3 regions of the Arthrobacter sp. NPDC080073 genome follow, and region 2 is predicted to be linked to each of the others. Evidence: riboswitches for the same ligand, from Rfam matches in the RefSeq annotation. Region 2 holds a riboswitch; each other region holds the start of a gene.
The links. A riboswitch is a leader RNA that binds a small molecule or an ion and turns the genes downstream of it on or off. The one in region 2 is predicted to bind thiamine pyrophosphate.

Region 1 (9,481 bases), on a different contig from region 2:
GCAGGAGCTTACCGTAGTGGCACCCGGCGCGGACGCGCTGGAAGGCTTCGCCGCCGTCGTCGCGGATGAACTGAACCTGCGTTCCGTCCGGCTCCTGGATGCCGCTACGGCATCGCCGGAGGAATTCGGGATCGAGCAGAAACTCGTGGTGAACGCCCGCGCGGCTGGTCCCCGACTGGGCAAGAACGTCCAGCAGGCCATCAAGGGTTCCAAGTCCGGCGACTGGTCCGTTTCCGATGGTGGGGTGGTCACGGCAGGGGGCCTTGAACTGGAGCCGCAGGAGTACACGCTCGAGACCGTCGTCGCGGAATCCGCAGGCGGAGCCTCCGCGGCCGTCGCTGTCCTTCCGGGCGGCGGCTTCGTGGTCCTGAACACCGAAGTCACTCCGGAACTGGCTGCCGAGGGCCTGGCGCGCGACATGGTCCGTGCCATCCAGCAGGCCCGCAAGGACGCAGGACTCAACGTGAGCGACCGCATCCACACCACGGTCCTGGCCGTCCCCGACGTTGTTGACGCCTTGCGCGCCAATGAAGAGCTGGTCAAGACCGAAACCCTGTCCCTCAAGCTCGACCCCGTCGTCTCCGGCGACGCTGCCGAACCGCAGATCACCGTTACCAAGATCGAGGCCTAGTACATGAGCGACGAATTCTCCGTAGAAAGTGTCTACGCCGAACTCCTGGGCCGCGCCCCGGAAAACAAAATGGAGCCGCGGCTGGCGCCCCTGTACCGGGCGATGGACGTGCTGGGGGAGCCCAACAAGGCGTTCCCGATCATCCACATCACCGGCACCAACGGCAAGACCTCCACCGCCCGCATGATCGAGGCGGGGCTTCGCGCGCACGGCTTGAGCACGGGCCGCTACACGAGTCCGCACCTGTCGAAGGTGACCGAGCGCATCAGCATCGACGGCGAGCCGGTTTCGGATGAGACCTTTGTCCGGATCTGGGACGAGATCCGTCCGTACCTTGAGATCGTGGACAAGGAACTCGAGGCCGATGGCCAGCCCAAGCTCACGTACTTCGAGTGCCTGACCATCCTCGGCTTCGCGATCTTCGCTGACCAACCCGTGAATGTCGCCGTGATTGAAGTAGGGCTGGGCGGCATTACCGATGCCACGAATGTGGGCGACGGGCAGGTGTCCGTGGTGACGCCGATCTCGCTTGACCACACCGACCTCCTCGGCGACACCACCGAGGACATCGCCTACGAGAAGGCCGGAATCATCAAGCCCGGCGGCTTCCTGATCAGCGCGGCCCAGCCCGTGGACGCCGCGCAGGTGCTTCTGGAGAAGGCGCGCGAAGTGGGCGTGCCGTTCCGCTTCGAAGGCGTCGAATTCGGGGTCGAGTCCCGCAGCGTGGCCGTCGGCGGCCAAGTGCTGACCATCCAGGGGCTCGCGGGCCGCTATGAGGACGTGCTGCTGCCCTTGCACGGCGCCCACCAGGCCGAGAACGCGGCAGTCGCCGTCGCTGCCCTGGAGGCCTTCTTCGGTGGAGGCGAAAAAGAGCTCGACGGCGACCTCGTGCGCGAGGGTTTCGGCAACGTCACCTCGCCCGGCCGCCTTGAGGTGGTGCGCACCGCTCCCACGATCATCGTGGATGCCGCCCACAACCCTGAAGGCATCCGCGTCTCAGCCGAGGCAATCGAAGAGGCCTTCAGCTTCAGCAAGCTGGTGGTGGTCCTCGGGGTCCTGAAGGAAAAGGACGCGGAAGAAATCCTGCGGCAGCTCAAGGAATCCCTGGGCGGACTGGCAGAGGAGTTCTGCTTCACGCAGTCCAGCTCGCCGCGGGCCATCCCGGCCGCGCAACTGGCCGATCTCGCCGTCGACCTTGGCTTTGGTGCGGACAACGTCCACATTGCCGAGAAGCTGGATGACGCGATCGAGTGGGCCGTGGAACGTGCCGAAGCCAACGATGACCTGGCCGGCGGAGTACTCGTCACGGGTTCCATCACCGTGGTGGCCGAAGCCCGCATGCTCCTCGGGAAGGCAGGTTCCTGAGCATGGCCAAACTCACCAAAGCCCAGCGCGAATGGCGGCCCGGGATGCCCAAGAAGCGCCGCTCGACCAAGGTGATGTTCGCTTCGACCGTGTTGCTCCTGGAGGCCTTCGTCGCGTTCTTCGCCACCTTGGCAGTCTTCGGACTGAAACGTGGCGAAGTGCAGCCCGCGCTGATCCTGACATCCGGGATCACCCTGAGCCTGGTGCTGATCCTGGCTTGTGCCGTGCTCAGCAAACCCTGGGGCATCGGTGTCGGCTGGGTATTGCAGCTGGTCTTGATTCTTTGCGGCATCGTCGAGCCCACGATGTTCGTGGTCGGAGTCCTGTTCGCGGCCTGCTGGTGGTACGGCATCCGTGCCGGCATGAGGATCGACCGCGAGAACGCCCAGCGCGATCGTGAGCAAGCCGAGTGGAACGCTTCGCATGGGGAAGACTCTGCCGGGCAGTCCGCCTGAGCGAAACCCCGTAAACTGGCTGGGAAACCCACACACTCAACATTGGAGCAACCGTGAGCATTGAGCGCACCCTTGTACTGATCAAGCCCGACGGCGTCGCCCGCAACTTGAGCGGCAGCATCCTCGCCCGCATCGAGTCCAAGGGATACTCCTTGATCGAATTGAAGAAGGTCAACGCCACCCGGGAGCTGCTGGAGCAGCACTACGAAGAGCACCTCGGCAAGCCGTTCTACGAGCCGCTGGTCGAGTTCATGCTCAGCGGCCCGGTCGTCGCCGCCATCTTCGAGGGTCACCGCGTGATCGAAGGCTTCCGCTCCCTCGCAGGAACCACGGACCCGACGACGGCGGCGCCGGGCACCATCCGCGGCGACTTCGGCCGCGACTGGGGCCTGGCAGTGCAGCAGAACCTGGTCCACGGTTCCGATTCGGTGGATTCCGCCGAGCGCGAGATCAAGATCTGGTTCGGCGCGTAGTTTCCAGGCACGCCAAAAACGAACAACGCGGGGTCACTTACAGTCCATCCGGAGGTCCGGAATGGGCCGTAAGTGACCCCGCGTTAGTTAAGGGATGAGTGCTCAGTAACCGGACGTGCCGATGAAGACATTGATGAAGGCGAAGAAAATGCTTGCAATCACGGCAACGTAGAGCAACGCGGAAATGATCCAACCGGATTCGCTGAGGATCCCGGCAAGGCGGGCGGGCGCTGGAATGACCCCGTGCGCGACGTTCCTGATGGTCACGAAGACGAAGAGCGGGATCATGCATGCCCAGACCACCATGCAGAACGGGCACAGGATGTGAATGACATACAGTGCCTGGGACCAGAGCCAGACGATGAAGATGAAGCCCAGGGTGACGCCGGTCTGCAGTCCGATCCAGTACCAGCGTGCGAACTGGGCCCCGGCAAAGATCGCCATCGCGGTGGTGATGATCACGGCGAAGGCCACAATGCCGATGAACATGTTGGGGAAACCGAAAACCGAACTCTGCGGTGTCTTCATGACGCTGCCGCAGGACACCCACGGATTGAGGTCGCAGGCCGTTATGTGGTTGGGGTCGATGAGAACCTGCAGCTTTTCCAGCACGAGCGCCCCTGATGCGAGCCACGCTATGGCGCCGGTGGCGAGGAGCAGCCACGCAAAGGGGCGGTCGCGGACCATGCGTGGCATAGCTGCGTCGACGGCGTTTTCCCGGTAGGGGGTTTTCCCCTCCGGGAGGGCATCGTTGTTGGCCAGGTTCGGGCTGGCAGGGCTCGGCATGGTTGGCTGTCCTTTTCTGGATGGCCCGGCGCAGGACCGGGGACTGCTCATGGGAGGATTCTAGCCGCGACGGCTGGATGACGCGTCCAGCGTCGGCGGCGGCACGGAAGCCTTCAGGGCGTGTTTCCTGCCGGGGGTGCGGGCGTGTGAGAGAATGAACATGGCCGGAAGCCGATCCACATGCGGAATCCGGTCCGGTATCTTGTTCCCAAGACCGCCAGTCATATGCAGGGCATGCCCAGGATCCAATGATCCCCGGTAGGGCCGCAGTGGCAATGGACGGCACCTGGTTGTGGCATTAGAACAACGGGTTTGGAGCGAAGCCGGCTTTCCGTGGATGCCGCACCCCCATGCTGGTGCGAACCGGAAAGACTACTACTGACTTCTGTCAACGCCTGCGGGTTTTGACAATATTGCCCCTCTGGGCACCGGATGTGGCGGTTGCGCAAGGGCAGGAGTGTTGCCACATATGGATAATGAGCAAGTTGTAGCCGCCGCCGAAGATGCGGCGTCCACCGAGACCACTGAAGCACCCAAAAAGGTCACCCGCACCCGCCGCAAGGCGGCACCGAAGACGGTCGCCGCGGATGAAGCCCCCGACGCCGGAGCTGCCGCAGCCGACGCTGAGCACCCCGCCGAGTCGACGGACATCGAAGCGCCCAAGGCTCCAGTCCGGCGCACCAGGGCTCGAAAGAAGGTCGAAACTTCCGAGCCGCTGCCAGGTTTCGCCGAAGAAGCTTCCACGGAAGGTGGCGACGCGCCGGAGGTTCCAGCCGTCGTCGAAACTGAAATGGCTGCAGAGGCCGAAGCCGCCCCCGAGAAGCCGGTCCGCCGCCGTCGTACGACGAGGGCAAAGAGCGCCGAGCCCGTCGCCGAAGAAGCCCCGGTTGAACCGCCCGCTCTCGGGGTTGCCCCCGAGGACAACAGTGTGGAACTCCCGGCTGCGGAGATTGCGCCCGAGGAAACCACCGAGGAGCCGGCCGTCGAGGCGGAAGCTGCAAGCCCGATCGCATCGCTGTTCCTGGAACCTTCGTCCGTCACGTCCATGATCTTCCAGGCGCCGGACTTGAGCGCGGTTGCCAGGCCGGCCGTCGTCGAAGAAAAACCGCAGGCTGACGCTGAGGACGTTTCCGAGGACAACGAACTGGACGAAGCCGGCAGCCGCCGGCGCCGTCGTAGCCGTGGGCGTCGTGGACGCCGGGGCAACGAGCGTGATGAAGCCGCGGGAGAAGAAACGTCCGCGGAGTCCGATGACGAGGCAGAAGCCGGTACCGAGGAAGCGCTCGAAGAAGGCGTGACCTCCCGCCGTCGTCGGCGCCGCCGTCGTGGCGACCAGGACCTGGAGCTGACCGGCGGCGGAGACGACGATCCCCCCAACACGGTCACCCGTGTTCGTGCTCCCCGCGCACACGTCGAGTCCACTAGCGGCTCCGACCGCGTCACGAGCGTCAAGGGCTCCACCCGCCTTGAAGCCAAGAAGCAGCGCCGCCGCGAGTCCCGCGAGACCGGCCGCCGCCGCCAGGTCATCACCGAGGCCGAATTCCTGGCCCGCCGTGAGTCCGTGGACCGCCAGATGATCGTCCGCCAGCGCGACGACAGGATCCAGATCGGCGTCCTGGAAGACGGCGTCCTCGCGGAGCACTTCGTGTCTAAGACACAGCAGGATTCCCTGATCGGCAACGTGTACCTGGGCAAGGTCCAGAACGTGCTGCCGTCGATGGAAGCCGCGTTCGTCGACATCGGACGCGGCCGCAATGCCGTGCTGTACGCCGGTGAAGTCAATTGGGATGCCGTCACTTTGGAAGGCAAGCCGCGCCGCATCGAAAACGCCCTGAAGTCCGGCGATTCCGTGCTGGTCCAGGTCACCAAGGACCCCGTGGGCCACAAGGGCGCACGCCTGACGAGCCAGATTTCGCTGCCCGGCCGCTACCTTGTGTACGTGCCCGGCGGTTCAATGACCGGTATTTCCCGCAAGCTGCCCGACGTGGAGCGCAACCGCCTGAAGAAGATCCTCAAGGATCGCCTCCCGGAGAACGCGGGCGTCATTGTCCGCACCGCCGCCGAGGGCGCTTCCGAGGAAGAGCTGACGCACGATATCAACCGTTTGCGGGCCCAGTGGGAAGGCATCGAAAGCCAGTCCACATCCACCAAGATCCTGGCCCCGGAACTGCTGTACGGCGAACCGGACCTCACCATCAAGGTTGTCCGCGACGTCTTCAACGAGGACTTCTCCAAGCTCATCGTCTCCGGCGACGAAGCCTGGGACACCATCGAGGCCTACGTCACCTACGTGGCGCCGGACCTGGTGGGACGCCTCGAAAAGTGGACCTCGGATCAGGACATCTTCTCGGCCTGGCGCGTGGACGAACAGATCCACAAAGCCTTGGAGCGCAAGGTCTTCCTGCCCTCCGGTGGTTCGCTCGTGATCGACCGTACCGAGGCCATGACGGTTGTTGACGTCAACACCGGGAAGTTCACCGGCAGCGGTGGCAACCTCGAGGAAACCGTCACCAAGAACAACCTCGAGGCTGCCGAGGAAGTGGTCCGCCAGCTGCGCTTGCGCGACATCGGCGGAATCATCGTCATCGACTTCATCGACATGGTCCTGGAATCCAACCGCGATCTCGTGCTGCGCCGGCTGGTCGAGTGCCTCGGCCGGGACCGCACCAAGCACCAGGTCGCCGAAGTGACGTCGCTCGGATTGGTCCAGATGACCCGCAAGCGCATGGGCACCGGCCTGCTAGAGGTCTTCGGCGAGCAGTGCGAAACGTGCGGAGGGCGCGGAATCGTCACGCACGACGAGCCGGTGGAGCACCGTCGGGCCAACGTGGTGGCCGCCGAACACCACCACCCGCGTACGGAGTCACAGCCGGCCGTCCGCCCGGAACAGCGCAAGCGCCGCCGCGGCAGGGGCACGGGGCAGGGGACTACTGAGCTCCCGATGACCCCTCCTGTGCAGGTCCACTCCGTGGAATCCACTGACCCGAATCGCAAGGCAGCCACCCGCGCCGCCCTTGCCACCATTGCGGCTGCCGCCCACGCTGCCCACTTGCACGACGACGAGCTCCACCATGCGGCCGAATTGCTCGCCGACGGGCACGTAGCGGAAGCGACCCCGGTCCAGGCCCCTGCGGCCCCGGTCCAGGCTCCCGCCGCTGCATCGGGTGGCGAGGAACGTTCGACGCCTGTGCTGCGGTTCGGCGGCGAGGAAGTGGCGTTGCCCTTCGTCCACCACGAAGAGGAACCGGCGAGTGGGGCGCCTGCCATGAGCCTGGATCTGTTGGCACAGGCGTTCGCTGGCCTGGGAGAAGCTCCGGACACCGCGGCGACCGCGACAGAAACCAAGGAAGCGCCCGCAGCGGCCCCGGCTGCCGCTGCACCCGTAGAATCCCCGGAGACGGGTCCGCGTGGACGCCGAGGCCGCCGCAACCGTAGTGCCAGCCGGGCCCAGGGTGCCGCCAACGCCACCAACGTGGAGCACCACGAGGTCGCCGCGGCCGCCTCCGGCGGGGCCGCGCACGAGGCAAAGGCGGCGGACGCCGCTCCGGCCAAGCCGACGGCGGCAGCGGAACCGATCATCCTCGGAGTCGGCGTGCCCAAGTCCGAACTCTAAGCGCAATACCCTGTCCGAAGCCCCGGCTGTTCCCGCTCCAGTGGAAACCGCCGGGGCTTCTGCGTTGCAGGCCAAGCGACCGGACCTCCCTGCAGCGGTTGCAAAGGGCGGTTTCAGCGGGCGGGGCGTGATCCGGGTTAAGCTTGGGGACTGACACGGGGTGCCGCGCACCAAGCCGGCTGAGACCAGACCCGTTGAACCTGTCCGGTTAGCACCGGCGAAGGGATGTCTCGCATGACTGTTCCGGCGCAATCAGCCGTCTACCCGCTCAAGGCCGTCCAGCGCCCTATCCCCAGGGTCCTGAGCATTGCCGGCTCGGATCCTTCAGGTGGCGCCGGGATCCAGGCAGACCTCAAGAGCATCGCGGCCAACGGCGGCTACGGCATGGCCGTCATCACGGCGCTCACCGTACAAAACACCCAGGGAGTCACTGCTGTCCATGTTCCACCCGTGGAGTTCCTGCGCCAGCAGCTGGACGCCATTAGCGACGACATCACCGTTGATGCCGTCAAGATCGGCATGCTCGGGGATGCGGCGGTCATCCACGAGGTCCGCCGCTGGCTCGGGGAGGCCCGTCCCGCCGTCGTCGTGCTGGACCCGGTGATGATCGCCACCAGCGGCGACCGGCTCCTGGCGGAGTCCGCTGAAGCCGCACTGCTGGAACTTCTGCCCCTGGCTGACTTGGTGACCCCCAACCTTCCGGAACTGGCCATGCTGCTAGGCGAACCTGAGGCCACTGACTGGGCATCGGCATTGGAGCAAGGCAAACGCCTGGCTGCCGCCTGTGGGAACACCGTCCTGGTGAAGGGCGGCCATCTGCAGGGAGCGGGCTGCCCCGACGCCCTCGTCAACACCGGGGGAGTCCTGAGCCAGGACGTGGTGGAATTCGCCGGCCAACGGGTGGAGACCCGCAATAGCCACGGCACGGGGTGTTCCCTGTCGTCGGCGATGGCGACGGCCAAGGCGCGGACCGGCGAATGGGAGTCCGCCCTGCGTGTGGTCAAGCCGTGGCTTCAGGAGGCGCTGACCCAGTCCGGGGTGCTGGAGGTGGGGAAGGGCAACGGGCCGATCCATCATTTCCACGGGCTCCGGCATTCCCTTCAACCGGGGGATTTTGCCGTCCGGATGTGGGAAGCCGCCCAAACGGAACTCGCGGCCATTTATGGCCTGGACTTCATACGGCACTTGCAGTCCGGCGGGCTCAGCGAAGCGCAGTTCCGCTATTACCTGTCGCAGGATGCCATCTATCTCAACGGCTATTCCCGTGTCCTGGCGCGGGCAAGCGCCCTCGCTCCAAGCGAAAGCGAACAGCTGTTCTGGGCCCGCGGCTCGCAAATGTGCCTTGAAGTCGAGTCCGAGCTGCATCGGAATTGGCTCAGCGGACGCCAGGTAGGTGGAGGGTTAGGCCCGGTCACCAAGGCCTATGTCGACCACTTGCTGGCGGCATCGGCGTCGGGCAGCTATGCCGTCCTGCTGGCTGCCATCCTTCCCTGCTACTGGTTGTACGCCGAAGTGGGCCAGCAGCTCCACCATGGTTACAGGCAGGCGGGAGCGTCGGAGGAGCACCCTTACGCGGACTGGCTGCGCACCTACGCGGACGAGGCGTTTGCCGAGGCCACCCGCAAGGCGATCGACATCACGGATGCCGCCGCGCAGGCAGCAACGCCTGCGGAGCGCACCGCGATGATGGAGGCATTCACCCAGTCCTGCCGTTATGAAACGGCGTTCTTCGATGCTCCAAGGTTGCACGGCTGAACCCGGTTCCTGTCGCGGAAGGATGGGAACAAGGCCTGTGCCGGAGGGCGCTGCAGCGTGTCGGAGTGGGGATCCGGGCTTTTCCCGCCCGGCAGGGTAAGGTGGACGGGCACGGTACCGGATGGCGGCATAGCCAGTCTGTGGCAGCCATCACGTGGCAGCCTCCGGACCTGGCCTCATTTGCAGCCGAAGGCGAAACTAGCGTAATCTAGATCTTCGGTGCTTACGCCAACACTTGGGTTATGCCCCCAGAAACCGTTCATTTGGAACTGACCTTTCATTTGGAACTATTCGAGGGATGACTCATGGATTCCCTACCGGAGTCCACGGCGTTGAGGCACAGCGTGAACCAGGCCCGTTTTCGGATCGGGGTTCCGCACGCAAATTTAGTAATAAACGTCGA
Region 2 (9,481 bases):
AGACCCTGCTCTTCCCGGGCGACACCTTGAATGCCCCGCTCATGGTGGTGGCGCTCCTGACTATGCTGGTGGGCATTCTCGGCGCCATAGCCCAGAGCGACATCAAACGATTACTCTCCTTCACCTTGGTCAGCCACATCGGCTACATGGTGTTCGGGCTGGCCATGTCGTCGGTTGCCGGGCTCGCGGCCGCCGTCTTCTATGTGGCCCACCACATCACGGTCCAAACGAGCCTGTTCCTCGTCACTGGCTTGATCGAGCGCCGCGGTGGCAGCTCCTCCATGGACAGGCTGGGCGGGCTTGCGAAGCTGTCTCCGCTTCTCGCGCTTTTGTTCTTCATTCCGGCGATGAACCTTGCCGGAATCCCGCCTTTCTCCGGGTTCCTGGGGAAGCTCGGACTCCTGCAGGCTGGCATTGCCCTCGGGACACCGCTGGCCATTACCTTGGTGGTGGGCGGCGTTGTCACCAGCCTCTTGACCTTGCTGGCAATTGCCCGCGTCTGGAACCGCGCATTCTGGCGGAAGCCCGAAGACGCCGAGTACCCGGCCGCGGCCCTCAAGGACACGGCAGCCATCGGCCTGCTTCCGCGGACGATGGTAGGGCCGACGGCCGCACTGGTGGTCTTCGGCGTGGCGCTGACCGTCTTCGCCGGTCCGCTGTTCCAATTGGCCGGGAACTCCGCGGAACAGATGCTGGACCGCACGGCCTACATCCATTCCGTGCTCGGCGGGAGCGCCAAGGTTCCGCAGATCGCTGCACCGCAAGGTGACGCGCCCGCCGGGGCTTCGCCGGGCGCGCCGACTCCTGTGCAGGGAGGCGGCAAGTGAGCCGCAAGCGGATTTCGTTCCGCACCGAGTTGCCCCTGCTCGTCTGGCTGGTGGTTGTCTGGGGTGCGCTCTGGCGGGATTTCAGCCCGGGCAACCTGGTGTTCGGTGCGCTGATCGCGGTGGTGGTAGCCAGGATCTTCTACTTGCCTCCCGTAGAGCTCAGCGGACGATTCAACGTGCTGCGCGCCATTCCCTTCGCCGTGGTGTTCCTTGGCAAAGTGGTGGCCGCGAGCTTCCAGGTCATGTACTTGGCGGTCTTCCGAGGGCCTTCGGTAACCAACGCCGTGGTCGCGGTTCCCCTGCGTAGCCGTTCCGACCTCATGGTGACCGCCACCGGGCACGTGATTTCGCTGATTCCGGGTTCTTTGGTGGTGGAGGTGGACCGTTCCACGTCCACGCTCTACATCCACGGGCTCAATGTCCGCAACGATGCGGACACCGCCAAGCTGCGCAAGGAAGTCCAGGATACGGAGGCCTCGCTGATCCGGATCATGGGTACCCGCGCGGAAATGGACGCACTCCAGGCCGAAGGCAGGCCTGCAACGAGGGGAGCTGGTTCGTGAAAGACATCGTGCTCATCGTTACGGCGGTGATTCTCAGCCTCGCGGCGGCAGGCGCGATCTACAGGATCGCCGTCGGGCCTTCCTTGCTGGACCGAGTGCTCGCCTCAGACGTGCTGCTCGCCATACTGGGCGCCGCGTTGGCCATCGACATGGCGGTCAACAGGCACCTCAACAACCTCGTGCTGCTCGTCGCACTGACGCTGATCGGGTTCGTTGGCTCGGTGACGGTGGCCCGCTTCGTGGCCGATCGGAGAGGACAGGTCAATGACTCCTAATGCCACGGGAGTTGATGGCGTCATCGATGCCGTTACTGCGGTCCTGCTGATAGCGGGAGCGCTGATGTCATTGGGGGCAGCAATCGGGCTGTTGCGTTTCCCGGACCTGATGAGCCGCATGCACGCAGCTACCAAGCCGCAAGTGCTGGGGTTGTTCCTCGTCTTGGCGGCCATCGGGCTGCAGATGCGCGAATGGTGGGTATGGCCGATCCTTGCCGTCGCCTGGATTTTCCAATTGCTGACAGTGCCCGTGTCCGCACACATGGTGGGCCGCGCTGGCTACCGCACCAAGCACCTCCACCCCGAGTTGCTCAGCATCGACGAACTCGAGGCCGTGGTGCTGCGGGCTGCCGGTCAACGGGCCGCGGAGGAGGCTCAAGAAGAGTCCTAGACGATGTCCTGCGTCTTCGAGAAGCGCGAGATGGCGCGCTGGGTACTGCGGCTCGCGAAAACCTGGATGACGGCGCTGACAGTCGCCGAAATCAGGGCGAAGGTCAGAGCCGAGCGCAGGCTTGCCTCCATGTCATCGTGACCCTTGGGAGGCTTCTTGCCTGTGGACTTTTCCCACAACGCATTGACGAGCTTGGTGCCGACAAAGCCTGCACCGATGCTCACGCCAGTGCCGAACAGTTTGATGAGGAGGTTCATTCCGGGACTCCTTGCGGGACGAAACAGGACTGTCCCCAGCCTAACCCCACTTCAGGGCAGTTCCGGAGCAACGGATGGCGCTTGGCGCCTCAGCCGGAAGAACTCCTCCAGGGCTCCTGGCTTCGGGCGGACGGGCACGATGTCACGGTCCTCCGCCAGTATCGCTTCCACCGTGCCGAGGGCGAGGAGCTCATCCAGCAACGCCAGCGTGGGCGGCATAAGTTTGAGGGTTCCGGTGGCTTCGGCGTCCAGGATTCCGCGGACCGGCATCCACAAGGACGATGACGCTTCCGTGGTTTGGTGCTTTGGGCCGGCACCGGAAAGCGGGCAGGCAAGGTAGAAGTACGTGTCGAAGCGCTTGGGTTGGTCTGCCGGGGTGACCCAGTTGGCCCACGGGCGGAGGGTGCCGGCGTCGAGCTTCAGCCCGGCCTCTTCAAACACCTCGCGCTGCGCGGCCGCCAGCACCCGGCCGGCGTTGAACCGGGCGGTAGAAGGCTCGACGGCTATGCTGCTCCGGTGCCATGCCGAGGCGTGCCGCTCGGCCACGTCGTCCGCGAAGTCCCAGCCGGAGCTGTCCGCCTGGTCCACTCGTCCCCCGGGAAAGACGACCATGCCGGCGGCGAAATCCATCGTGGTCACCCGGTGCTGGACGAACACTTCCAGCACGCGCCCGGCATCCGCGGGTATCTCCGGGCCTGCCGAAACTGCGTGGCCGGGGGTCTCGCGGACCAGGATCACGCTCGCGGCGAGCCTTGGTTCGGCCACCGTGGTGCTGTTCACTTCGCTAATGACTGCCAAGACCGCTCCTTTGCCCGCGCTGCGTCACATTCTGCTGGATCATTCTCCCAGTTTCTGCGGCCGCCCGCGCCATTCCGGGCCGGCCTGCGCCCACCCGGCGAGTGATCCAGCAGAATCCGTCGTTACTCGTTCCGGCACAGCGCCCGCAACCCCGTCAAGGTGTAAACTGAACCACGCCCAAAAGGGTGGATTGATAACGACAGGGGAGCGCCGCCGTCGGGCCCGCAGCAATGCGGCACGGAGGACGGGCGCTGAGAGTGCGGACAGCCGCAGACCCTCGAACCTGATCCGGCTAGTACCGGCGCAAGGGAGTCGAGTTCTCATAGTGTCCGGACCGGCGTGGCGGAAACCGCCCGCAGGCAACCGGAAACACTTTCCCCTCCTGTTCCTCAGGAGGACAAAATGACTGGTATTTCTGCAAGGCCGGGCCTCACCAAGCCTGGTTACAATTGGCGCGTCGTGGACATCGTCGTGGCGGCACTGATCTCGATCGCCGGTGGCGTGATCTTCTGGGCGTGGGACCAGATGGCTCTGGTTGCCACGCCTATGTCCGCGGGCTACCCTCCGCTGAGCGGCCTGATCGCCGGCGGTTGGATGATTCCGGCAGTGCTGGGCATGCTCATTGTCCGCAAGCCCGGTGCGGCGATTTTCTGCGAGACCGTTGCCGCCACCAGTGAACTCATCATGGGTTCGCAGTACGGCACCACGGTCCTGATCTCGGGCCTGCTCCAGGGTCTCGGCGCGGAACTCATCTTCCTAGCCTTCATGTACAAGAAGTTCAACCTACCGGTGTCGCTGCTGGCCGGTGCCGGTGCGGGCCTCTTCTGCGGTCTGAACGACTCCTTCCTGCCGTGGGGCTGGAACATCGCCTACGAACCCGGCGACAAGCTCGCGTACATCGTGTTCTGCACGATCTCCGGTGCCGTCATCGCCGGTGCCCTGGCCTGGATCGCGACCCGCGGCCTGGCCAAGACCGGTGTCCTGAGCGCGTTCGCGTCCCGCAAGGCCGCCTCGGAGCCTGTCTTTTCCTGATGCCCAGTCCTGATTCCGGCACCTCCGCTGTGGTGCGACCTGCCGCCATTTCCGCGCAAGGGTGGGGCTGGCGGCACGCTGGCCGCACCACGCAGGCCATCCACGCCTTGGACCTGGACATCCGCCCAGGCGAGCGCGTGCTCCTGCTTGGCCCCTCGGGCGCAGGCAAGTCGACGCTCCTGCATGCCCTCGCGGGCGTGCTGGGCGAGGAAGGTGACGACGCCGATGAGACCGGCTCGTTGCTGGTGGACGGCGTTTCGCCGAAGGCCCGGCGGGGCCGTGCCGGACTCATGCAGCAGGATCCCGAAACCCAGGTGGTGCTTTCCCGGCTGGGCGACGACGTCGCGTTCGGCGCCGAGAACCTTTGCGTGCCGCGGGAAGAGATCTGGAAGCGGGTCCATGAAGCGCTCGACGACGTCGGGCTGCGGAATAGTGCCAGCGGCAACTTTGCGCCCGACCACCCGACGTCGGCCCTCTCGGGCGGACAGAAACAGCGCCTTGCCCTGGCCGGAATCCTGGCGATGCGCCCTGGCCTGATCCTCCTGGACGAGCCGACCGCCAACCTGGACCCGGCCGGCGTGCTGGAAGTCCGCGATGCCGTGGGCCGTTGCCTGGACAAGACAGGCGCCACGTTGGTGGTGGTGGAGCACCGGGTCTCGGTCTGGAAAGACCTCGTGGACCGGATCGTGGTCCTCCAGCCGGGCAGCTCGTCCTCCGAGGGAGCGTCCACGCCGGGCATGCTCCTGGACGGCGATCCGGACACCGTTCTGGCGCAAGCAAGGGACATGCTCACTGCTGCGGGCGTCTGGGTGCCCGGGTACGTTCCGGCCACCCGGCCACGTTCCGGAACAGCAGCCGGTTCGGGAAGAGCCGCAGGCTCCGGAACAACCGCAGGCTCCGGGGCGGGGAGCGCGGGAGAGCTGCTGCTCGCCACCCAGGAGCTCGCGGTATCACGCGAACGGCCGCGGCGCCGGGGGTTCAAAACCATCCCGCCCCTTCCCGTGCAGGCCGGGCTCGACGCCGAAGTCTTCGCCGGGCAGGCGCTGACCATCACGGGCCCCAACGGGGCCGGAAAGTCGACCTTCGCTTTGACCCTAGCCGGCCTGTTGGCGCCGGTGTCCGGTACGGTGACTGCCGCCGTCGGGCTCAGTGACGGCGCCGGAACCGATCCGTTCAAGTGGAAAGCCCAGCAGCTGATCTCCCGCATCGGGACCGTGTTCCAAGAGCCCGAGCACCAGTTCGTCACCGGCCGCGTGCTTGATGAGCTCATGTTCGGCCCCAAGCACCTTGGCCACGGCGAGGATCGGGTGGACGAGTTGCTGGAGCGGTTGCGGCTGGGGCATCTCGTGGACGCCAATCCCTATACGCTCTCCGGGGGTGAAAAGCGGCGGCTGTCCGTGGCCACGGTGCTCGCTGCCCACCCCCGCGTCCTGGTGCTGGACGAACCGACTTTCGGCCAGGACGCGAACACTTGGGCCGAGCTTGCGTCGTTCCTGTCCGAACTGCTCGACGCCGGAACGTCCGTGGTTTCCGTGACCCACGACCAGGAATTCAGCGCTGTCCTGGGCGGCACCGAGATGCGGCTCGAGCCCGCGTTCCAAGGCGGGGCCCGGCAGGAAGCGGGTGCGGCATGAGGGAAGCCCTGACCCTGCGCGGCAATAATGCCCTCCTGACACGCGCGAATCCGCTGGCCAAGTTCGTCTCTGTCTTTCTGATCACCTTGGTGTTGGCGTTGTCCATCGACTTGGTGTCCGCCTCGACGGCGCTCCTCGGCGAACTGGCGCTGTTCCCCCTAGCGGGGCTCACCGTGCGCTTGCTGTGGCAGCGCGGCTGGCCCCTGATCATGGCGGCAGCGCTTGGCGGCTGGAGCACCGCGATCCTGTCGGCCGACAGCGGCAGGATACTGCTCGACGTCGGGATCTGGTCGATCAGCGAAGGCTCGCTTCAGCTGGGACTCGGGTTCATGCTGCGCGGCTTGGCGATCGCACTGCCGGCCATCCTCCTGATGAGCTGCACCGACCCCACCGACCTCGCCGACGCCCTGGCGCAGAAGGCGAAACTGCCGCACCGTTTTGTCCTGGGCACCTTGGCCGCGCTGAGGCTCGTGGGGCTCATGGCGGAGGAGTGGCAGACCATCGGCATGGCACGGCGCGCGCGGGGTGTCGGCTCGCACGGGAGCCCGCCGCAACGCTTCAAGGCCATGCTCGGCCAAAGCTTCGGGCTGTTGGTCCAGGCGATCCGTCGGGCGTCCCGCTTGGCTGTGACCATGGAAGCGCGCGGCTTCGGCGGTGGACGCCGGACCTGGGCGCGCGAATCCACCTACAGCCGCCTGGACCTTTGGGTCCTGGCCGGCGGTTTGTTCATCGCAGCCGCGGCCGTACTGGCCGCTCAATGGGCAGGTACCTGGCACTTCGTCTGGTTGAAGCAGGGCTAGCTTGCTTACGGGGGCAGCTGTCAACCCTTGACAACGTGTATATCGCACGAGACGACTATCATGCCCTAGATTTGGAGTGTTGCAATACAAGACCTTCGGTCGATAGACCATTTGTGATATTTTTTGGTTATGACGCAACCGACTGCCGAACATGTAGGTCTCCTTCTTCGCGACGCCCGTAGTGAAAAGGGCTGGACACAGGGGCAGCTCGCCTCGGAACTGGGCACCAGCCAAAGCGCCATTGCCCGAATGGAACAGGGCAAGCAGAATCTCAGCCTCCGCATGATCGAACGCCTTGAGTCGATCTTTGGGCGAACCATCGTCAAAGTCGGCAAACGGCAGATGACCCACCTGCGCGTGGAGGGCGGACGCACGCTCTCCGGCTCCGTGGACGTCAACAGCAGCAAGAATGCCGGCGTCGCTCTGCTTTGCGCGAGCCTCATCAACCGCGGCACCACCACCTTGCGCCGGCTGGCCCGGATCGAGGAAGTCAACCGGATCGTCGAGGTTTTGACCTCCATCGGTGTCGAGTGCACCTGGCTGAACGGCAACGACCTGCGCATCCGTCGCCCGGAAACCCTTGACCTCGCCTCCATGGACGTGGAGGCTGCTCGCCGCACCCGCAGCGTCATCATGCTGCTGGGCCCCCTCCTCGATGAAGCGGCCTCGTATCAGCTGCCCTACGCCGGCGGTTGCGATCTTGGGACTCGAACCGTGGAACCGCACATGCAGGCGTTGCGGCAGTTCGGACTCTCGGTGGAGGCCAAGTCCGGCTTCTATTCCGTGCAGGCCCCGCCGGCCGACGCCGACCACCGCACCTTTGTCCTCACGGAGCGCGGTGACACCGTGACGGAGAACGCCATCATGGCCGCCGCGCACCGCAGCGGTACCACCGTGATCCGCAATGCCAGCCCCAATTACATGGTGCAGGACCTCTGTTTCTACCTGCAGGGGCTCGGTGTCGTGATCGACGGCATCGGGACAACCACCCTGAAGATCACTGGCCGCCCGGCGATCGACGTCGACATTGAGTACTTCCCGTCCGAAGACCCGATCGAGGCCATGAGCCTCATCACCGCGGGCATCGTGACCAACTCGGAGGTGACCGTCTGCCGGGTCCCCATCGAATTCATGGAGATCGAACTGGCCACACTTGAGCAGATGGGCCAGCAGCTCGACATCTCCGGCGAGTACTTTGCCCGCAACGGACGGACGCGCCTGGTGGATGTCACCACCAAGCCATCACGGTTGCGTGCCCCGGAGGACAAGATCCATCCGATGCCGTTCCCCGGGTTGAACATCGACAACTTGCCGTTCTTCGCGGTCATCGCCGGCAACGCCGAGGGCCAGACCATGATCCACGACTGGGTCTACGAGAACCGGGCGATCTACTTGACCGAGCTCAACAAGCTTGGCGCCCAGGTGCAACTGCTCGATCCGCACCGCATCTACGTCAATGGCCCCACCAAATGGCGCGGCGCGGAAGTCGGATGCCCTCCGGCACTCCGACCCGCAGCGTGCCTGCTCTTGGCCATGCTGGCGGCCCGTGGCACGTCAGAGTTACGCAACATCTACGTGATTGAGCGCGGATACGAGGACCTGGCCGAGCGCCTCAACACCATTGGCGCCAAGATCGAGTACTTCCAGGACTGACTAGGTCGGATTTCGGGGCGGGACTCGGACTTCGCGTTGCGAACGGAACATTCTGCTGGATCACCCAGAGCGTGCTTCCTCCCAGGCGCGGAAACTCTGGGTTGTCCGTTCCACCGGAGGCGGTGATCCAGCAGAATCCGCCGTTGCGGTCACTTCCGTACGCTGTACAGGGCCAGGACGGCACGGATTTCCTCCATCACCTGCTCCGGGTTGTTCCAGATCTTCTCGGGGGCGAAGCTCAGGACGTCAAAGCCACGTACCTGGGCAGCGTTCAGTCGTGCCATGTCTTTCCTCCATGCCTCCCGGGAGCTGTGGAAGGCATAGCCATTGACTTCAACGATCAACCGCCTGCCAATCAAAAAGTCGACCCGTCCGACACCGCGGATATGGACTTGGCGGCGGAATGGCAGGCCTTCTGATTCGAACAGCAGGCGGGCGCTGATTTCGGGTACGGATTCGGACAGTCCGTCTGCCTTTGCCAACAGCCTTCTGGCGTTTCCGTAGTAGTCGGCAGAGATCTCACTTTCGAGCATGGCCTGCGGGATGCCGAACTGCCGCATGGCCGACTGTGCAATGGAAATAGCATCCACGTCCGGCAAACAGGTCAGAGCGTGAATGACGGTGTCTTCTACGGATGCCAGGGGGACGGCATTCTCCGGAGAGAGGCGAAGCCCGCCGTGCCTGACGAAACCGTTGCCCCGGCAGTGCCGCGTAGCCAGATGCAAGCGCATGGGCTTGTCTTTGATCCACAGGCCGTAGCGTAAAGCTGCACTCGCGCACGTGACATGCCCGTTGTTGAGGATTGCCGTGAGGTATTCCGTGTCCGCTGACGGGAGGGCGACGCAGGGGCTGACGTCCCAAGGAATGTGCCGTATGTGGATGAGCTGGCCGACATTCTGCTGGATTACCCCGGGGTGGCTTCCGCTAATCCCCGGAAAATGGGGGCATATCATCCGCCGGGCAGGAGTGATACAGCAGAATCCTTCGGGCGGGCCGCGAAATCCCGCTCTGTCTTGGCGAGGCTGCCATGGCGCACAATTGATCCGTGCGCACATTTGGTGTGGAAGAGGAATTGCTGATCGTCGATCCCGTGACCGGCGAGCCGCTCGCGCTTGCCGACGCGCTCCTCTCAGGCCCCGCCCAAGACGGCCCCGCCCAAGGCAGCCCGGCCCAGGACGGCCCGGCCCAAGACAGCCCCGCCCAGGATGGCTCCGACGCCGGTCCTACCACTGAGGAGATCGACGGCCCTGA
Region 3 (9,481 bases), on a different contig from region 2:
TGATCTTGAGGATCGCGGCAACCTGCTCGGTCGGCTGGGCGCCGACGGACAGCCAGTACTGTGCACGCTCGGAGGCAACCTCGATGTACGAGGGCTCTTCGGTGGGGTGGTACTTGCCGATTTCTTCAATCGCACGGCCATCGCGCTTGGCGCGGGAGTCCATGACGACGATGCGGTAGTACGGTGCGCGCATCTTACCGAAGCGCTTAAGGCGAATCTTTACGGCCACTTTTGTGGTCACTCCTGTTTCTGAAACGGGGTTGAGCCCGTCGTTCTGCACCCGTGGGGCGGGCCATACTTGAGGGTTCCAAGGACAAGATGCACACACGGAGAGAGGGGCCGCGCGGATCGAGTACCTGTCTATTGTGCCAGATGGCGGACGGTATTTCGAACGCGCGGCCCGTGCGGCGGGTTTACTGTGTGGTTACTGGTCTGCGGACCAGACATAGAGGCCGGCCCGCTCGGCCTTTTCGACGTCGCTTGCGAGCGCCGCCAACTGCTGGACATACAGGCGGGACTGTTGGGCATCAAAGGGCATGTCCTCTTGGGCCGCCCAGCGTTCGGCGACGTCGTCGAGGATGCTTCCTTCGCCCTCGGTCTCATAGCTGAGAAGCTCGGACAGGGCGCGCACCATGGCTTCGGGGACGCCCAGCAAGGCGTCGCTGGTGACGTCCACCAAAGCGAGCTCATAGTCGGCCCCGGCGGCGTGCACGGCCGTGCCGGCGAGGTCGCCGAGTTGTTCTACTTCAAAATCGCTGATCCCCGGGATCCGTACAGCGGCGCCGGATACGTCACTGCCCTTCTCCAGGGCAGCGGCCCTCTTGAGTGCTTCATCGTGGGTGGCAACAAAGATTTCAGCAAAGCCCATGGAAAGTACTCTCATTCATTCGTGGCAACGGAGCTGCGGCGCGGCGGCCGAAATGCGCCACGCCGTCGGATCAAGCGTAGCGGACGGCGACCCGCAGCCGGTTGCGCCACGGGTCCTCGAAGCGCAACTCCCGGCCGGTGTGGTGGGAGCCGATGCCGGCAACCTTGAGGCGGTCGGCGAGCGCGCCGACGTCGTCACCTGACGGCACCTCGATGACCACCTCGCCGAGACCGAGCGTGTCCTTACGGGGACCTGCACCGCGGCTGTTCCAGACATTCATGGCCATGTGGTGGTGGTAGCCGCCTGCGGAGACGAACAGGGCCTGCCCGTGCCACCCTGCGGTCTGTTCGAAGCCCAGGGTGTCGACATAGAAGTCATGGGCCGTCTGCACATCGCCCACCTGGAGGTGGACATGCCCGACGCCGGCGCCGGCCTCATGCTGGCCCGTAACCGCCGCTTCGCTCAGGTATTGCTGGAGGTAGCGCTGGGGCGGGAGCGGCAGGCTGTCCATGACGACCGAACTGCCGTTCCACTCCCAACCTTCGCGGGGCTTGTCGTAGTAGAGCTCGATGCCGTTGCCCTCGGGGTCGGTGAAGTAGAAGGCCTCGCTGACCAAGTGGTCCGCACTGCCGACAAAGGCGTGGGGTTCGTACTGCGCGGCGGAGGCAACAGTTGCGGCGAGCGAGGATTGGTCTTCGAAGAGCAAGGCTGTGTGGAAGAGCCCAGCCTCCCCGCGACCCGGGATCTGGAGCCCGGAGGCCGGCGCGAGGTGCACCAACGGCTTGCCGAGCCTGCCGAAGTAGAGTCCGCCATCCTGTTCGGCGACGACATCCAGCCCCAGTGCCCGCTGGTAGTAGTCGCCCATGAGCTTCATGTCCCCCACCTTGAGCATGACGGTACCCATGGTGAGTTCGGCAGGAAGAAGATCCTGGCTGGATGTGATGGTCATGTGAAACTCCCGGTTTATTGTGGCGCCGCCCTTCGGCAACCTCTATACATCTAAATTACTTGAAGCTTCAATTTATTCCTAATGCCCGCCACTTCCTGAAATATGCCCCTCAGCACGGTGCATCGCGGATTCAGCACCACCTCAAGGGACGCCCGGGGATCCTCCGGGTAGAGCACGACGTCGGCACTGGCACCTTCGCTGATGCCGTCGGCACCCAGCCACTCGCGGGCGGACCAGCAGGCGGCATCAAGGGCAGCGCCTGTCGGAAGGCCTGCACGGTGCAGTTCCAGGATTTCCTCGCCGATCCGGCCGTGCTTGATGACGCTTCCGGCGTCGGTTCCGGCGTACACCCGCACTCCGGCGTCGAATGCCTCGCCGACGCGTTCATGCCTGCGTTCCCACAGCCTGGTCATGTGGGCGGCGTAACGCGGGAACTTCGCTTCCGCCTGCTTCGCAATGTCCGGAAAAGTCGCAATGTTGATGAGGGTGGGGACGATCGGCACACCCTGGTCCAGGAGCCTGGGAATGTGATGCGGCAACAGGCCGGTGGCGTGCTCGATGCAGTCGATGCCGGCGTCGAGCATGTCGTCAATGGTCCCTTCGGCGAAGCAATGGGCAGTCACCCTGGCTCCCTCGGCATGTGCTGCCGAGATCGCGTCCTTGACGATGGCGGCCGGAAAAGACGGGCCGAGATCCCCGGCGGAACGGTCGATCCAGTCCCCTACGATCTTGACCCAGCCGTCTCCGAACCGCGCCTGTTTGCGCACCGCCTCCACCAGGTCCTCCGGCTCGACTTCTTCGGCCAGTCCGGGGATGTACCGGCGTTGCCTGGCAATGTGCCTGCCCGCGCGGATGATCCTGGGCATGTCCGTCCGGCGCTGCAGCCAGCGCGTGTCGCTTGCGGATCCGGCGTCGCGGATCAAGAGGGTCCCGGCGTTCCGGTCGGCCGCCGCCTGCAGTCGGGCAGTCTCATCGTCCACCGCTCCGCCCTTGCCCAGACCCACATGGCAATGCGCATCCACCAGGCCGGGCAACACCCATCCGTCCAGGACGACGTCGGGCGCAGCGGCGGGCGGCAAAAAGGTCAACCGTCCGTCGACCGACCAGAGACCGCGCCGTTCTTCTTTCGGTCCCGTGAGGACAGCGCCGCTGAACTCGATGATTTCCGCCATGATTCCACCTTAAACTCCGACGCCGTTCCCGGCTCGGTCACATTCGTCCTCGGTCACATCTCTCCCGGTTACCAACAGCTGTGGTAGCTTCGTCTACGACCACACGGGGGCCCTTGCAAGGGCTGAGATCGGGCTGACGCAGCCTGCGACCGTTGAACCTGTCCGGGTAATGCCGGCGAAGGAAGTGAGTAATCCTTTGAGCACCAAAGAAACACAGCTGAGCCCTACCCAAAACGGATCGGCGCAAGAGGTGACCCAATCCCTCAAGTCGCATTCCCTCGCGTTCCTGGAAGACACGAAGACGGGAATCCGGGTCCCCGTCACGGAAATCGCCCTGGAACCATCCCCCAACGGCCAGGCCAACGGGCCTTTCCAGGTGTACCGCACCGCAGGGCCGGGAAGTGATCCGGTGGTGGGCCTCGAGCCGTTCCGCAGCGAGTGGATCGAGGCCCGCGGCGACACCGAGGCATACAGCGGCCGCGAACGGAACCTGCTCGACGACGGCAAGTCGGCCGTGCGCCGCGGCGCCGCCTCCGCTGAGTGGAAGGGCGCACAGCCGGTGCCCCGCCGCGCCGTCGACGGCAAGACCGTGACGCAGATGCACTATGCCAAGCAGGGGATCGTGACGCCCGAAATGCAGTTCGTGGCACTTCGCGAGAACTGCGATGTTGAACTGGTCCGCAGCGAAGTGGCCGCCGGCCGGGCCATCATTCCCAACAACATCAACCACCCCGAATCCGAACCGATGATCATTGGCAAGGCCTTCCTCGTGAAGATCAACGCCAACATCGGAAACTCCGCGGTCACCAGCTCCATCGCCGAAGAAGTGGACAAGCTGCAGTGGGCCACGCAATGGGGCGCGGACACCGTGATGGACCTGTCCACGGGTGACGACATCCACACCACCCGCGAATGGATCATCCGCAACTCCCCTGTGCCGATCGGCACCGTGCCCATTTACCAGGCCCTTGAGAAGGTCAACGGTGAAGCCAACAAGCTCAACTGGGAGATCTTCCGCGACACCGTCATTGAACAGTGCGAGCAGGGTGTGGACTACATGACCATCCACGCCGGCGTGTTGCTTCGCTACGTGCCGCTCACCGCCAACCGCGTGACGGGCATTGTCTCCCGCGGCGGCTCCATCATGGCGGGCTGGTGCCTGGCGCACCACGAAGAAAACTTCCTGTACACCCACTTCGACGAGCTCTGCGAAATCTTCGCCAAGTACGACGTCGCGTTCTCCCTCGGCGACGGCTTGCGCCCGGGAGCGACGGCGGACGCCAACGACGCCGCGCAGTTCGCCGAGCTCGACACGCTCGCGGAGCTCACGAAGCGGGCGTGGAAGTACGACGTGCAGGTCATGGTCGAGGGCCCCGGGCACATCCCGTTCCACCTCGTCCGCGAGAACGTCGAGCGCCAGCAGGAGCTGTGCGACGGCGCCCCGTTCTACACACTCGGCCCGCTCGTGACCGACATTGCTCCGGGCTACGACCACATCACCTCCGCCATTGGCGCCACGGAGATCGCACGCCACGGAACCGCGATGCTCTGCTACGTCACCCCGAAGGAACACCTGGGCCTGCCGAACAAGGACGACGTCAAGACCGGCGTAATCACGTACAAAATCGCCGCCCACGCCGCTGACCTTGCCAAGGGACACCCCGGCGCCCACGAACGCGACGATGCCCTGTCCAAGGCCCGCTTCGAGTTCCGCTGGCGTGACCAGTTCGCGCTGTCATTGGATCCGGTCACCGCGGAATCGTTCCACGATGAGACGCTCCCCGCAGAACCGGCCAAAACGGCGCATTTCTGTTCCATGTGCGGACCGAAATTCTGCTCCATGCGCATCAGCCAGGACATCCGCGACGAGTACGGCTCCGCGGATTCCCAGGCCGCCATTGCGCAAATGTACAGCGGAATGCGCGAAAAGAGCGAGGAGTTCCTGGCATCGGGCGGCAAGGTCTACTTGCCCGAGCTCGAGGTTCCCGCAGGAAAGCCCGGAACGACGTCAGGAAGCCTGAACTGATCAGGAAGCCTGGACTGATCCGGCGCGGCTGACGTCCGCGATGAAGGAACGGATGATCCGGTCTCCTTCGACTGAGTCATGAGGCCGGTGTCCTCCAGCCGCAACGCGGTGGAGGGCGCCGGTTTCCTGCAAGTAGCCGGCGATCTCTTCGTAAAGGGGTTCCCAACCACCGGTCAGGACAAGCGTGGGTACCCCCGGCACAATATGCAGCGGCGCTTCCCACGGCGGAGCCTGGAGCCGCAGGCGCCGAGCGGTACGCCGGGCCTCCGGGGTGCTGAGGACGGCCGCCTCCGAGGAAAACGCCCTGCGGACGAATTCGCGTTGGTAATCGTCATCGCTGAGTTCGTGCCGGATCCGGTACAGCGGCTCCATGAGTGCCCGGTAAGCCGCGGTGGCGGGCAACTCGGCCGTCAATGAAAGACAAGCAGGTTCCACCAGCACGAGGGACCGGACCAGGTCCGGCCGCTCCACCGCGGCCAACATGGCTGAAATCGCGCCTTGGGAGTGCGCTACGACATGGCCTCCACGCGCGGGGCCGGAGGATGACGCAGGCTCCCGTCCCCCAAGGCACTCCAGGATAATGTCCACATCGGCGGCAACGTCGGATTCCAGGGGCTCGGCCTGCGCATCAAAACCGTGGCGTTTCAGGAACAGCGCGTCGTACTTCAACGCCATGCCGTGTTGTTTCGGCCAAGCGGCAGCGCCGAATGTACCGGCTCCGTGGACGAACACAACCCGCTGTTTTTGCATTCACCCAGCCTATGGCACGCGGCTGACAACCCAACTAACTAGCAATACATGCCGTTCTGAGCCCTCAAAATGACATGTATTGCCAGTCAGTTGGGTGGGACGGTTACTTGCCGCCGAGGAACTTCTCGAAGCCCTTGGGCAGGTTCAGCTTTGAGGGGTCGAAGTCGCCGGCACCCTGGCCGAATGCCGCGCCCGTGGGGACGGCTTTCGCACGCTTGTTCTCGGCGTCGCGCAGTTCCTGGGCCGCTTTGGCGGGGTTTCCGGAACGGGCCTTCTTCTTGGGCGCGTTCTTGCTTCCCTTCCGGGAACCGCCGCCACCGAGGCCGGGAATGCCAGGCATCCCGGGCATGCCGCCGCCCTGGGCCAGCTTCTTCATCATCTTCTGGGCCTGCGCGAAACGCTCCAGGAGGCCGTTGACCTCGGAGACGTGGACACCGGAACCACGGGCGATGCGGGCGCGACGGGAACCGTTGATGATCTTCGGAGCCAAACGCTCGTGCGGGGTCATGGAGCGGACAATCGCCTCCACACGGTCGATTTCGCGCTCGTCGAACTGCTCCAGTTGCTGGCGGATGTTCTGCGCACCCGGCATCATCATGAGCATCTTCTTCATGGAGCCCATGTTGCGGATCTGCTGCATCTGGGCGAGGAAGTCGTCCAGGGTGAAGTCTTCCTGGTCGGCGAACTTCTTCGCCATCCGGGCGGCTTCATCCTTGTCCCAGTTCTTCTCGGCCTGCTCGATCAGGGTGAGAACGTCACCCATATCGAGGATGCGGGAAGCCATGCGGTCGGGGTGGAACAGTTCGAAGTCGTCGAGGCCTTCGCCGGTGGAGGCGAACATGACCGGCTTCCCGGTGACCGACGCTACCGAGAGGGCGGCACCACCGCGGGCGTCGCCGTCGAGCTTTGACAACACGACGCCGGTGAAGTTGACGCCTTCATCGAAGGCAACCGCCGTGTTGACGGCGTCCTGGCCGATCATGGAGTCGATCACGAACAGCACTTCGTTCGGGATGATCGCCTGGCGGATGCGGCGAGCCTGGTCCATCATTTCGGCGTCGACGCCGAGGCGGCCCGCGGTGTCCACGATCACGACGTCGTGCAGCTTCTGGCGGGCTTCCTCGACGCCGGCGCGTGCGACGGCGACAGGGTCGCCCGTGGGAACGTCCAGATCCGAGGTGGTGCCCGGGTGCGGCGCGAAGACGGGAACGCCGGCGCGTTCGCCGACAATCTGGAGCTGCGTCACGGCGTTGGGACGCTGGAGGTCGGCGGCAACCAGCACGGGGCTGTGGCCCTGGGCCTTGAGCCACTTGGCAAGCTTGCCCGCGAGGGTGGTCTTACCCGCACCCTGCAGGCCGGCGAGCATGATGATGGTTGGGCCGGTCTTCGCCAAGCGGATGCGTCGGGTCTCGCCGCCGAGGATCTCCTGGAGTTCCTCGTTGACGATCTTGACGATCTGCTGGCTCGGGTTCAGGGCCGCGGAAACCTCGGCGCCCAGGGCACGTTCACGGATGCGGCCGGTGAACTCGCGGACCACGGGAACGGCAACGTCGGCGTCCAGAAGGGCGCGCCGGATCTCGCGGACGGTGGCGTCGACGTCGGCCTCCGTGAGGCGGCCCTTGCCACGGAGATTCTTGAAGGTTGCTGTCAACCGGTCAGAGAGTGAATTGAACACGCGCCGTGCACTTCTTTCAATGGTCTACGGATGGCGGCCGTTCCGACGCACCACTATCTTGACGATTCCTGCCTCAAACAAATCTGACTCAACTGAGGGACTCGACTATCTAGGGTACCAAGACGCGCCTGCAAGATGGCATGCTGGCACAGTGACCAGCAAAACAACAGTAAATACGTTGCTCATCCTAGGCGCCTCCGGAGATCTGACGGGCCGATTGCTGTTGCCGGGCCTGGCCAGGCTCGTGGCCAACGGCCTCGCGGACGGCCTGAAGCTTGTCGGAGCAGGCTCCGACCCGTGGACGCCCCAGCAGTGGACAAAACGCGTCCGGGGCGCCTTCGAGGCGGCCGCCAAAGATGCAGGTGCCGCGGGCCGGAAAGCAATCGCGGCCTTGGAGAAAAGCACCGAATATCATCAAGTGGATGTCACGGCGGACGGCCAGCTCGCCACGCTCCTGGCCGGGCTCGAAGCGCCGATCGCCGTTTATTTCGCTTTGCCCCCGCACATCAGCCAGAAGGCCTGCGAGGTCCTCACCGCCGGGCAACTTCCTCCCGGAACAAGCCTGGTGATGGAGAAACCCTTCGGATCCAGTGCCGAATCCGCCCGCGAACTCAACAAGACCCTCGCCGCGTTGGTCCCGGAAGACCACATCCACCGCGTGGACCACTTCCTTGGCAAGGCCACCGTGTTCAACATCCTGGGCCTGCGCTTCGCCAACAGCTTCCTCGAGCCGGTGTGGAACCGGGACCACATCGAGAAGGTCGAGATCATCTTCGACGAAGACCTCGCACTCGAGGGGCGTGCGCGCTACTACGACGGCGCCGGCGCCCTCAAGGACATGATCCAGAGCCATTTGCTCCACATCATGGCGCTGCTGGCCATCGATCCGCCCGCCAGCATCGGCGAGCGCGATCTCCGCGACGCGATTTCAACGGTGCTGCGTGCGAGCAGCATCAGCGCACCCTACAAGAAGTCCACCCGACGGGCGCGGTACACAGCGGGCCGGATCGGCAACCGGGACGTGCCGGACTATGTCGCGGAAGCGGGCGTGGACCCTGCCCGGGAAACGGAAACACTCGCGGAAGTCGAAGTGGGAATCGACACTTGGCGCTGGAAAGGCGTCCCCTTCATCCTGCGTTCGGGAAAGGCATTGGGTGCCGCGCGGAAAGAGGCCATTGTCACCTTCCGGCCCGTTCCACACCTGCCGACCGGGTTCGAGGGCGTGGACTCCCCCAACCAACTGCGCATCGGGTTCGGTCCCGACACCCTGCAGCTCGACGTCGACGTCAACGGTCCCGGAAACATCTTCACGCTCAATCGCGTGACACTCAACGCGGAGTTGAATGCTTCCGATCTGCTGCCCTACGGAGAAGTGTTGGAAGGCATCATTACCGGCGATCCCCTGCTCTCAGTCCGCGGTGACACCGCCGTCGAATGCTGGCGGATCATCGAGCCCGTGATCAAGGCCTGGGCCAAGGATTCCGTACCGCTCGAAGAGTACGACGCCGGCGGGCCCGGTCCCGCGGACTGGCCCACCGCCGTCGGGGGCTAGCCGGCGCGCCCCACTCCTTCGGAAACGCGCACGCAAGAGGGGCCGGGTACCTTTCCAGGTACCCGGCCCCTCTTGCGCGTTGGTGTTAGATGGCTGCTGCGCCCCGCTCGCCCGTGCGCACACGGACGGCTTCGTAGACGTCCACAGTCCAGACCTTGCCGTCACCGGCACGGCCGGTATTGGAGGAAGCAATCAGGACATCGAGGATGTCGTCTGCCTGCTCGTCCGTGGCCAGGACCTCCACGCGGATCTTGGGAAGCAGGTCCACGTTGTACTCGGCCCCGCGGTACACCTCGGTGTAACCGCGCTGCCGGCCGTAGCCGCTGGCCGCGCTGACCGTCAGTCCCTGTACTCCGTATGCTTCGAGCCCCTCGCGGATAGCGTCGAGCTTCTCCGGGCGGACGATCGCCGTGATGAGTTTCATGCCTGGACACTCTCCTTGCCTGATACGGATGCTTCGTCAGCTGCTTCGGACGGTACCTTGCCCGT

Region 1: it holds a riboswitch for thiamine pyrophosphate, as region 2 does, so the genes downstream of both, thiD (bifunctional hydroxymethylpyrimidine kinase/phosphomethylpyrimidine kinase) here and AB0O52_RS15265 (ECF transporter S component) in region 2, are expected to answer to the same signal.
Region 3: it holds a riboswitch for thiamine pyrophosphate, as region 2 does, so the genes downstream of both, thiC (phosphomethylpyrimidine synthase ThiC) here and AB0O52_RS15265 (ECF transporter S component) in region 2, are expected to answer to the same signal.

The regions. Positions count from the first base shown of each region.
Region 1 is NZ_JBFBKR010000009.1:26,198-35,678, reverse strand. Features, by position in the region: gene ileS (isoleucine--tRNA ligase) at 1-631, shown strand, start outside; gene AB0O52_RS12065 (folylpolyglutamate synthase/dihydrofolate synthase family protein) at 635-1,996, shown strand; gene AB0O52_RS12060 (DUF4233 domain-containing protein) at 1,999-2,451, shown strand; gene ndk (nucleoside-diphosphate kinase) at 2,505-2,924, shown strand; gene AB0O52_RS12050 (vitamin K epoxide reductase family protein) at 3,027-3,710, opposite strand; gene AB0O52_RS12045 (Rne/Rng family ribonuclease) at 4,180-7,323, shown strand; TPP riboswitch at 7,470-7,566, shown strand; gene thiD (bifunctional hydroxymethylpyrimidine kinase/phosphomethylpyrimidine kinase) at 7,558-9,078, shown strand.
Region 2 is NZ_JBFBKR010000013.1:48,560-58,040, forward strand. Features, by position in the region: gene AB0O52_RS15235 (Na+/H+ antiporter subunit D) at 1-827, shown strand, start outside; gene AB0O52_RS15240 (Na+/H+ antiporter subunit E) at 824-1,390, shown strand; gene AB0O52_RS15245 (monovalent cation/H+ antiporter complex subunit F) at 1,387-1,665, shown strand; gene mnhG (monovalent cation/H(+) antiporter subunit G) at 1,655-2,056, shown strand; gene AB0O52_RS15255 (DUF4235 domain-containing protein) at 2,053-2,313, opposite strand; gene AB0O52_RS15260 (NUDIX domain-containing protein) at 2,365-3,111, opposite strand; TPP riboswitch at 3,303-3,439, shown strand; gene AB0O52_RS15265 (ECF transporter S component) at 3,514-4,143, shown strand; gene AB0O52_RS15270 (ABC transporter ATP-binding protein) at 4,143-5,777, shown strand; gene AB0O52_RS15275 (energy-coupling factor transporter transmembrane component T) at 5,774-6,577, shown strand; gene AB0O52_RS15280 (UDP-N-acetylglucosamine 1-carboxyvinyltransferase) at 6,707-8,230, shown strand; gene AB0O52_RS15285 (DUF559 domain-containing protein) at 8,380-8,961, opposite strand; gene AB0O52_RS15290 (glutamate--cysteine ligase) at 9,276-9,481, shown strand, end outside.
Region 3 is NZ_JBFBKR010000009.1:117,787-127,267, forward strand. Features, by position in the region: gene rpsP (30S ribosomal protein S16) at 1-229, opposite strand, end outside; gene AB0O52_RS12490 (hypothetical protein) at 425-868, opposite strand; gene AB0O52_RS12495 (VOC family protein) at 939-1,817, opposite strand; gene AB0O52_RS12500 (amidohydrolase family protein) at 1,868-2,989, opposite strand; TPP riboswitch at 3,083-3,190, shown strand; gene thiC (phosphomethylpyrimidine synthase ThiC) at 3,186-5,015, shown strand; gene AB0O52_RS12510 (alpha/beta hydrolase) at 5,016-5,765, opposite strand; gene ffh (signal recognition particle protein) at 5,869-7,440, opposite strand; gene AB0O52_RS12520 (glucose-6-phosphate dehydrogenase) at 7,592-8,992, shown strand; gene AB0O52_RS12525 (P-II family nitrogen regulator) at 9,078-9,416, opposite strand; gene AB0O52_RS12530 (ammonium transporter) at 9,413-9,481, opposite strand, start outside.